2 regions of the Amycolatopsis sp. PS_44_ISF1 genome follow, and region 2 is predicted to be linked to the other one. Evidence: predicted binding sites of a transcription regulator. Region 2 holds the regulator's gene; the other holds the start of a gene.
What was found. The regulator HspR, encoded in region 2, represses chaperone genes until heat shock. The targets are predictions, from matches to a motif close to ANNTTGAGTNNNNNNNACTCAANNT.

Region 1 (4,411 bases), 860 kb from region 2:
CATGGCCACGTCGGCGCGGACCACGCGGCCCGACAGCAGGGACGCCAGCGCCGTGGTCATCGTCACGCCGGCCGAAGGGCCGTCCTTCGGCACCGCGCCCGCGGGGACGTGGACGTGGATGCCGCGGTCCTTCAGATCACCCACCGGCAGTTCCAGCTCGGCACCGTGCGAACGCAGGTAGGACAGCGCGATCTGCACCGACTCCTTCATCACCTCGCCCAGCTGGCCGGTCAGCTGCAGGCCGGTCGCCCCGGTCTCCGGGTCGGACAGCGAAGCCTCGATGTAGAGCACGTCACCGCCCGCGCCGGTCACCGCGAGCCCCGTCGCGACCCCCGGCAACGCCGTGCGCTGCGTCGACGCCGGCAGCGAGGACTCCGGCACGTGCCGCGGGCGGCCCAGGTGGGTCTCCAGATCGGCGGCGTCCAGGGTGACCGGCAGGGCCAGCTCGTCGAGCGCCACCTTCGTCGCGATCTTGCGCAGCACCTTCGCGATGGTCCGGTTCACGTCGCGCACGCCCGCTTCGCGGGTGTACTCGGTGGCGATCCGGCTGTACGCCTCGTCGGTCAGCACCACGTCGCCCGGTTCGATGCCGGCGCGCTCCAGCTCACGCGGCAGCAGGTGGTCCCGCGCGATGGTGACCTTCTCGACCTCGGTGTAGCCGTCGAGGGTGACCAGCTCCATCCGGTCCAGCAGCGGTCCGGGGATGGTCTCCAGCGCGTTGGCCGTGGCCAGGAACACCACGTCGGACAGGTCCAGCTCGACCTCGAGGTAGTGGTCGCGGAACGTGCGGTTCTGCTCCGGGTCCAGCACCTCCAGCAGGGCGGCCGTCGGGTCGCCGCGGTAGTCGGCGCCGACCTTGTCGATCTCGTCGAGCAGCACGACCGGGTTCATCGAGCCGGCCTCCTTGATCGCCCGCACGAGCCGGCCCGGCAGCGCGCCGACGTAGGTGCGCCGGTGACCGCGGATCTCCGCCTCGTCCCGGACCCCGCCGAGCGCGACCCGGACGAACTTGCGGCCCATGGCCCGGGCGATGGACTCGCCCAGCGAGGTCTTGCCGACCCCGGGCGGACCGGCGAGCGCGAGCACCGTGCCGGCCCCGCGCCCGCCGCCCTCGGCGGCGTGCTGCGCCGTCGCAGTCCCCTCCCGTCCGCCGACCGGCCCGCGACCGGACTCCGCGCGGCGTTTGCGCACGGCCAGGTACTCGATGATGCGTTCCTTGACGTCGTCCAGCCCCGCGTGGTCCGCGTCCAGCACGGCGCGCGCGGCGGCGATGTCGAAATTGTCGGTCGTCCGGGAATTCCACGGCAGGTCGAGCACCGTGTCGAGCCAGGTGCGGATCCAGCCGCCCTCGGGCGACTGGTCGGAGGTGCGCTCCAGCTTGTCGACCTCGGCCAGCGCGGCCTTCTTCACGTTGCCGGGCAGCTCGGCCGCCTCGACGCGGGCGCGGTAGTCGTCGTCCTCGGCGGTGCCGTCGAGTTCGCCCAGCTCCTTGCGGATCGCTTCGAGCTGGCGACGCAGCAGGAACTCCTTCTGCTGCTTCTCCATGCCGTCGGCGACGTCCTTGCGGATGGTGTCGGAGACCTCCAGCTCGGCCAGGTGGGCCCGAGACCATTCCAGGGCCTTCTCCAGGCGGGCGCTGACGTCGAGCGCGTTCAGCAGCTCGATCTTCTGGTCGGTGTTCAGGTACGGCGCGTTGCCGGACAGGTCGGCGACCGCGGACGGCTCCTCGATCTGCTGGACCGCGTCGATCATCTGCCAGCCGCCGCGCTGCTGGAGCACGGAGATGACCACGGCCTTGTATTCGGCGGCGAGCGGGGCGGAACGGTCGTCGGTGGTCTCGGCCACGTCGTCGGCGTGGACCCAGCGGGCCGCGCCGGGACCGTCGGCGATGCGGCCGACGACCGCGCGGCCGGTGCCGCGCAGCAGCACGGCGGCCTTGCCGCCGGGGACCCGGCCCACGCGCTCGACGGTCGCGACCGTGCCGAGCTCGGCGTATTCGCCGTGCACGCGCGGCACGATCAGGACCTCGGCCTTACCGGCGGCGCCGGAACGGATGCCGGGGAAGGACGCCGGCGCCGGCGTCTTGGCCTGGGCGGACTCCACCGCGGCCCGCGTCTCGGCGTCGGTCAGGTCGAGCGGGACCACCATTCCCGGCAGCACGACGTCGTCATCGAGCGGGAGCACGGGCAGGAGGCGGGGGTCGGACATGAGCACTCCTCGGGTAGTTGAGTCTGCTGTGCTCAACTCTCCGCCGGGCTGGTTTGTTTCCAGAAGAGTGTTCGCTGGGAGCGATCGGGAAAGCCCGGTTCAGGTGCCTGCCTCACGGACCGAGGGCCCGCAGGTGGCTCAGGGCCGCCGGGCCACCGCGCACCAGGCGAACGGCCGGGTCTCGGCTTCCAGCGGCGAGACCGGGCTCGACGGCCGCCAGTCCGGCAGCGCCGTCATCCCCGGCTCCAGCAGGGGCCAGCCGCCGAACCACGGCCGGATCTCTTCGGCCGAGCGGAGGTACGCCGGGTTCGAGGTGTCGCGGTAGGCGTCGACGAAACGGCGGACTCCCGCGGCGCGCTCGGGTGGCGCGTCCTCGGTGCAGGTGCCGTGGGTCACGGCCAGCCAGGACCCCGGCGCGAGCTTTTCCCGGTAGGCGGCCATCAGCGCGTCGGGTTCGTCGGCCGGGCCGATGAAGTGCAGCACGGTGATCATCAGCAGGCAGACCGGCTGCGACCAGTCGATCAGCCGCCGGGTGGTCTCGTCGGCGAACACCGCCTCCGGCTCGCGGATGTCGCGCCGGACCAGCCCGGCCCAGTCCGTGGCCCCCTCGCGCTCCAGGATGAGGGTGGAGTGCGCGGCGGCCACGGCCTCGTAGTCCACGTAGACCACGGCGGGCCGCCGGTCCGGGGCGGTCCACCGGTCGCGGACGATCTCGTGCACGTTGCCCGCGGTCGGCACCCCGGAGCCGAGGTCGACGAACTGCCGGATCCCGGCTTCGAGCGCCGCGCGCACCACCCGGTTCATGAACGCCCGGTTCTGCCGCGAGATCGGCCGGATCAGCGGCCACACCCGCTCCGCCCGCCGGCCGAACTCGCGGTCGACGGCCCAGTTCTGCGAGCCGCCCAGGTACCAGTCGTAGACCCGCGCGGCGGAGGGCTTCTCGACGTCGACCCCGGGCGGGACCTCGTCCGCGGTCATGCCGGGGGCTTCTCCGCCACCCCGCACCAGGCGAACGGCCGGGCCTGCGCCTCGACCGCGTTCAGCTCCCGCTCGGGGCGCCAGTCCGGCAGATGGGTGATGCCCGGTTCGAGCAACGGCCAGCCGCCGAACAGCGGCTCGATCTCCTCGCGGTCGCGCACCCACATCGGGTTGCTGGTCTTGCGGTACTGCTCGACCAGCCAGCGCAGCCCCTCCAGCGCCGGTCCGCGGCCGTCCCCCTCGCTCATCTGCGAGATGGCGAGCCAGCTACCGGGCACGAGCGCGTCGCGGTAGGCCCCGACCATGCCCTCGGGGTCGTCGTCCGGGCCGACGAAGTGCAGCACCGCCATCATCATCAGGCAGACCGGCCGGTCGAAGTCGATCAGCTCGCGGGTGCGGGCGTCGCGCAGCACCGTCCGGGGCCGGCGCATGTCGGCCTGCACGATGCCGGCCCAGTCGGTGGCCGCGGCCTCTTCGAGGATCAGCGTGGCGTGCGCGACGGCGACCGGCTCGTAGTCGACGTAGACCACGGTCGCGTGGTCCTCCTCGCCCAGCTCCTCCTCGATCACCTCGTGCACGTTGCCCGCGGTCGGCACCCCGGAGCCGAGGTCGACGAACTGCCGGATCCCGGCTTCCAGCGCCGCCCGCACCACCCGGTTCATGAACTCGCGGTTCTGCCTCGCCCCCGGCTTGACCAGCGACCACTGCTGCTCGGCCTTCCGGCCGAACTCGCGGTCGACGGCCCAGTTCTGCTTGCCCCCGAGGTACCAGTCGTAGATCCGTGCCGCGGACGGCTTCTCGGTGTCCACGCCCTCCGGCGCTCGTGGAGCGGCATCCGGCTGCTCGGTCACGTCGACGGCTCCCCTCTTCCGGCCAGTGCGGCCAGCCTAGCCAGGGGAGCCGCCGCGGTCAGCCGGCCATCGCTTTCGGAAACGACCGGGCCGCGGTCAGCGGACCGCGGGCCGCCGCTGCCAGCCCGTCCACAGTGGACGGTAACCCTGGGCGTACCAGAACGGCGTCGAGCGCGGGTTGGCCAGCGCGTGGTGCAGGAGGACGACGTCGGCGCCGGCCTCGTCGAAGACCTGGTGCGCGTGCGCGGCCAGCGCGGTGCCGACACCGGCCGAACGCGCGGCCTCGGCCACGGCCAGTGAGGAGAGGTACCCGATGCGCTGGGCGGCCACGCGGTGCTTGATCCACGAGGTCTCGTCCGGCATCTGAAGCACGG
Region 2 (4,411 bases):
ATCGACGAGTCGAACGAGGCGCTCAAGGGCACCGACTCGGCCAAGATCCGCGAGTCCATCGAGAAGCTGAACACGGCTTCGCAGGAGCTGGGCACCGCGCTGTACGCCAACGCGAACGCCGAAGGCGCCCCGGGTGCCGACGCGGGTGCCGCCGGCGCGGCCGGGGCCGGCCAGGCCAAGGCCGACGACGTGGTCGACGCCGAGATCGTGGAAGAGGACGAGAAGAAGTGACCCCGCGACACGAGGACACCGAGGGCCGGGGCCCGGAGGAACCGGTGGTCGTGCGGGACCGGCGGCGGGTCGACCCGCAGGCCGGCGAGGCCCGCCCGCCGTCCCCGGAAAGCGATGGGCCGGCCGAGGAGGAGCTCGCGGGCAAGCACGCGGGCCCCTCGCTCGGCGACTCGATCATCGGCGAGGCCGTCTCGGTCTCCTCCGACGTCGAGAAGCAGCTGGCCGAACGCACCACCGACCTGCAGCGTTTGCAGGCGGAGTACGCGAACTACCGCAAGCGGGTGGACCGCGATCGCGAAGCCGTGGTGCTGCGGGCCAAGGCGTCGGTGGTCGACGAGCTGCTGCCGCTGCTCGACGACCTCGAGCGCGCGGAGCAGCACGGCGACCTCACCGGTGCGTTCAAGTCGGTCGGCGACAAGCTGGTCAGCGGCCTCCAACGGGCCGGCCTGGAGTCGTTCGGCGCGGAGGGCGAGCCCTTCGACCCGAGCGTGCACGAGGCCGTGCAGCACGACACCTCACCGGAGGTGACGGGCCCGACGGTCACCGTGGTCATGCGCCGCGGCTACCGCTTCGGTGACCGGGTGCTGCGCGCCGCGCTGGTCGGGGTCACCGACCACGAGCCGGGCGCGGGCGCGCCGGTGGACCCGCCGGTCGGTGGCGAGCTGCCGCTCGACGGATCGATCGATGAGCCGGACCAGCAGTAACTGTCGTTCCACAGTGGAAGGAGGAGGCACCCGGTGAGTGCTCGGGAATGGATCGGTAAGGACTTCTACCGGGAGCTGGGTGTCTCCTCCGACGCCACGGCCGACGAGATCAAGAAGGCCTACCGCAAGCTGGCCAAGGAGAACCACCCGGACGCCAACGCGGGCAACACGGAGGCGGAGAACAAGTTCAAGGCCGTCTCCGAGGCCTACGGGGTGTTGTCCGACCCGGCCAAGCGCAAGGAGTACGACGAGGCCAGGAGCCTCTTCGGGGCCGGCGGCGCGGGCGGGTTCGGCGGTTTCCCCGGCGGCGGCGGTGGGGCCGGCGGCTTCGACATGGGCGACATCTTCAGCCAGGCCGGCGGTGCGCAGCAGGGTGGCTTCGGCGGGCTCGGCGACATACTGGGCGGCATCTTCGGCCGGGGCCGGGGTGGCCCGGCCGGTGCGGCGGCGAACCGGCCGCAGCGCGGGGCCGACGTCGAGACCGACGTGCGGATCGACTTCACCGAGGCGGTCAAGGGCGCGACCCTGCCGTTGCGGCTGTCGAGCCCGGCTACCTGCTCGACCTGCGGCGGCAACGGGGCCAAGCCCGGTACCTCGCCGCGCACCTGCCCGACCTGCAGCGGGTCCGGTCTGGTCAGCCGCAGCCAGGGCGCGTTCGCGTTCTCCGAGCCGTGCCGGGACTGCCGCGGCCGCGGCCAGTTGATCGACGACCCGTGCCCGGAGTGCGGCGGCGAGGGCATCAGCACCCGCACCCGCACGCTGACCGTGCGCATCCCGCCGGGCGTCGACGACGACCAGCGGATCCGGCTGGCCGCCCAGGGCGAGCCGGGCCGGGGCGGCGCGCAGAACGGCGACCTGTACGTGCGGGTCCACGTGGCGCCGCACGCGCTGTTCGGCCGCAAGGACCTGAACCTCACGCTGACCGTGCCGGTGGACTTCACCGAACTGGCGCTGGGCACCACCGTCACGGTGCCGACGCTGGACGGCAAGGTGTCGCTCAAGGTGCCCGCGGGTACCTCGAGTGGCCGAGTGTTGCGCGTGCGGGGAAAGGGCATTCAGAAGCGGGACGGCTCGCAGGGTGACCTGCTGGTGACGCTGCAGGCGGCGGTCCCGGCGAAGCTGGACGACCAGGCGCGCTCGGCGCTGGAGGCCTACGCCGAGTCGATCAAGGGCCACGACCCGCGGCCCGAGATCACCGAGCTGCTCGAAGGCAGGTGAGGGTGATGTTCGGCGGACCACCGGGAATCCCGCACGGCGCGGACGAGGACACTCCGGTGTTCGTGATTTCGGTGGCGGCGCAGCTTTCCGGGCTGCACGCCCAGACCCTGCGCTCCTACGACCGTCAGGGCCTGGTCTCGCCGGGCCGCACCTCGGGCGGCGGCCGCCGGTACTCCATGCGGGACATCGCCCTGCTGCGCGAGGTGCAGCGCCTCTCGCAGGAGGCCGGGGTGAACCTGGCCGGGGTCAAGCGCATCATCGAGCTGGAGAACCAGGTCGACGCCCTGCGCGCCCGCGTGCACGAGCTGACCGAGGAGATCGCCGCGGCCTACGCCGCCGCCGAGCAGGCGACCGCCGCGGTGCACGCCTCCTACCGCAAGGACCTCGTGCCGATGCGGCAGCAGACCTCGCTGGTGGTCTGGAAGCCCAAGCGCTCGTGAGCGGCGACGCCGGTTCCCGCCGTCGCCGCTGACGGGCTACTTCAGGTGCTCGGCGAAGAACCCGGTCACGCGCTTCCAGGCGTCGGAGTCCGAAGGCTCGTGGTAGCCGAAGTTGGCGATGCGCAGCAGGCTCTGGAGCGGGGCCGGGCCGATCCGGTTGGCGAAGCCGTGGCCGGCGTCCGGGTATTCCTTGACGTCGTGCGGGATCCCGCGCGACTCCAGTTCCAGCTCGAGTTTCGTGGCCGCGCCGCGCAGGGTCGGGTCGTGGCGGCCGAAGCTGGCGACCACCGGGCAGGCACCGTCCAAAGCGGACAGGTCGCGGGGCAGCTGGCCGTAGTAGGGCGCGGAGGCGTCGAACTCGCGTGACGCGGCGACGAGCGCGAATCCGCCGCCCATGCAGTAGCCGGCGACACCGACTTTGCCGCTCGCGTCCGGGCGCCCGGCCACGAGCGAACGGGCCGCTTCGATGTCGTCGTAGGCGCGGCCCGAGCGGGCGAACAGCTCGCCGAACACCCGCTTCACGCAGCGGAAGAAGCCTCCGCGCGAGTACAGGTCGGGGCTCAGCGCCAGGTATCCCTCGGCGGCGAACCGGTCGGTGATGTTCCGCGCGTCCTGCGTCAGCCCGATCGCGTCGTGGATGATGACCACGCCCGGGAAGGGGCCGGGGCCCTCGGGGGTGGCCAGGTAGCCCTTGATACCGCCGTCCGCGGCGGGGATCCGGATCTCCATGCCCTGACCCTAGCCCCGGCCCGGGGATTCCGCGGACTTCGAGGATTCCGGGGAGCTGCCGGTCCGAAGTTCTCTGTCCGATATGGACAAATCAGTCGATGGTGAACGGGTCGTACTGGATCTGGCCCAGCACGCTGCCGGCCACGAGCATCCGGGACACCGTCGCGCGGATCATCGAAGGTGAGCCGGCGACCAGGATGTCGTGGTCGGGCCAGGCGCCGTACCGCGTGACCGCTTCCGCGAGCGTGCCCTGCTCGCAGCCCGGCAGGTGGTCGCCGCGCTCGACCACGGGCGTCACGGTGAGCCACGGGTTGGTCGAGGACAGCGCCCGCAGCTCTTCGAGGTCGTACAGGTCGTCGCGGGACGGGCCGCCGTAGAACAGGCGGGTCTTCGGGTTCTCGCCCCACAGGGCCAGGTGGTCGAGGATCGAGCGCAACGGGGCGACGCCGGTGCCGCCGGCCACCATCAGCACCCCGCGCGAGCGTTCGCGGTCGACGTTCATCCGCCCGAGCGGCGGGCCGAGGCGCCAGACGTCCCCGGGCTGCGTGTGGCTCACGATCGCGCGGGAGACCCAGCCGCCGTCCACGGCCCGCACGTGGAACTCGATCCCGCCGTCTTCCCGCGGCGCGTTCGCCGGCGAGAGGTAGCGCCACAACCGCGGCCGCTGCGGTACCTCCACGCTCATGTACTGCCCCGGCAGGTACGGCACGGGCTGGGCCGGTACCAGCCGAACCAGGGCCAGGTCCCAGGTCAGCCGCCGGTGCTCGACCACGGTGGCCGACCAGGACGCCGGGTTCGCGTCGGCCGCGGCGGCCTCCTGCATGGCGCGCGCGACGATGGTGAACGCTTCCGCCCACGCGCGCTCGACCGCCGGGGTCCAGTCGGCGCCGAGGTGGTTCTTCAACGCCGCGAGCAGGGCCGTGCCGACGGCTTCGTAGTGCCGCGGGATGACGCCGAACTTGCGGTGGTCGCGACCGAGCTGGCGCAGGAACGGCACCAGGTCGTCGGGCCGGTCCACCATCTGCACGATGTGCACCAGGGCGCGCACCAGCCGCCCGCGCTGCACCTCCATGTTGATCGGGAAGAAGT

Region 1: the regulator HspR is predicted to act here: its motif matches at 2,223-2,247, upstream of lon (endopeptidase La).

What each region holds. Positions count from the first base shown of each region.
Region 1 is NZ_JANUXO010000001.1:620,141-624,551, reverse strand. Features, by position in the region: gene lon (endopeptidase La) at 1-2,208, opposite strand, end outside; gene NYF13_RS02660 (SAM-dependent methyltransferase) at 2,347-3,186, opposite strand; gene NYF13_RS02655 (SAM-dependent methyltransferase) at 3,183-4,037, opposite strand; gene NYF13_RS02650 (GNAT family N-acetyltransferase) at 4,134-4,411, opposite strand, start outside.
Region 2 is NZ_JANUXO010000001.1:1,480,200-1,484,610, forward strand. Features, by position in the region: gene dnaK (molecular chaperone DnaK) at 1-231, shown strand, start outside; gene grpE (nucleotide exchange factor GrpE) at 228-935, shown strand; gene dnaJ (molecular chaperone DnaJ) at 969-2,153, shown strand; gene NYF13_RS06700 (heat shock protein transcriptional repressor HspR) at 2,159-2,593, shown strand; gene NYF13_RS06705 (dienelactone hydrolase family protein) at 2,630-3,322, opposite strand; gene NYF13_RS06710 (globin domain-containing protein) at 3,414-4,411, opposite strand, start outside.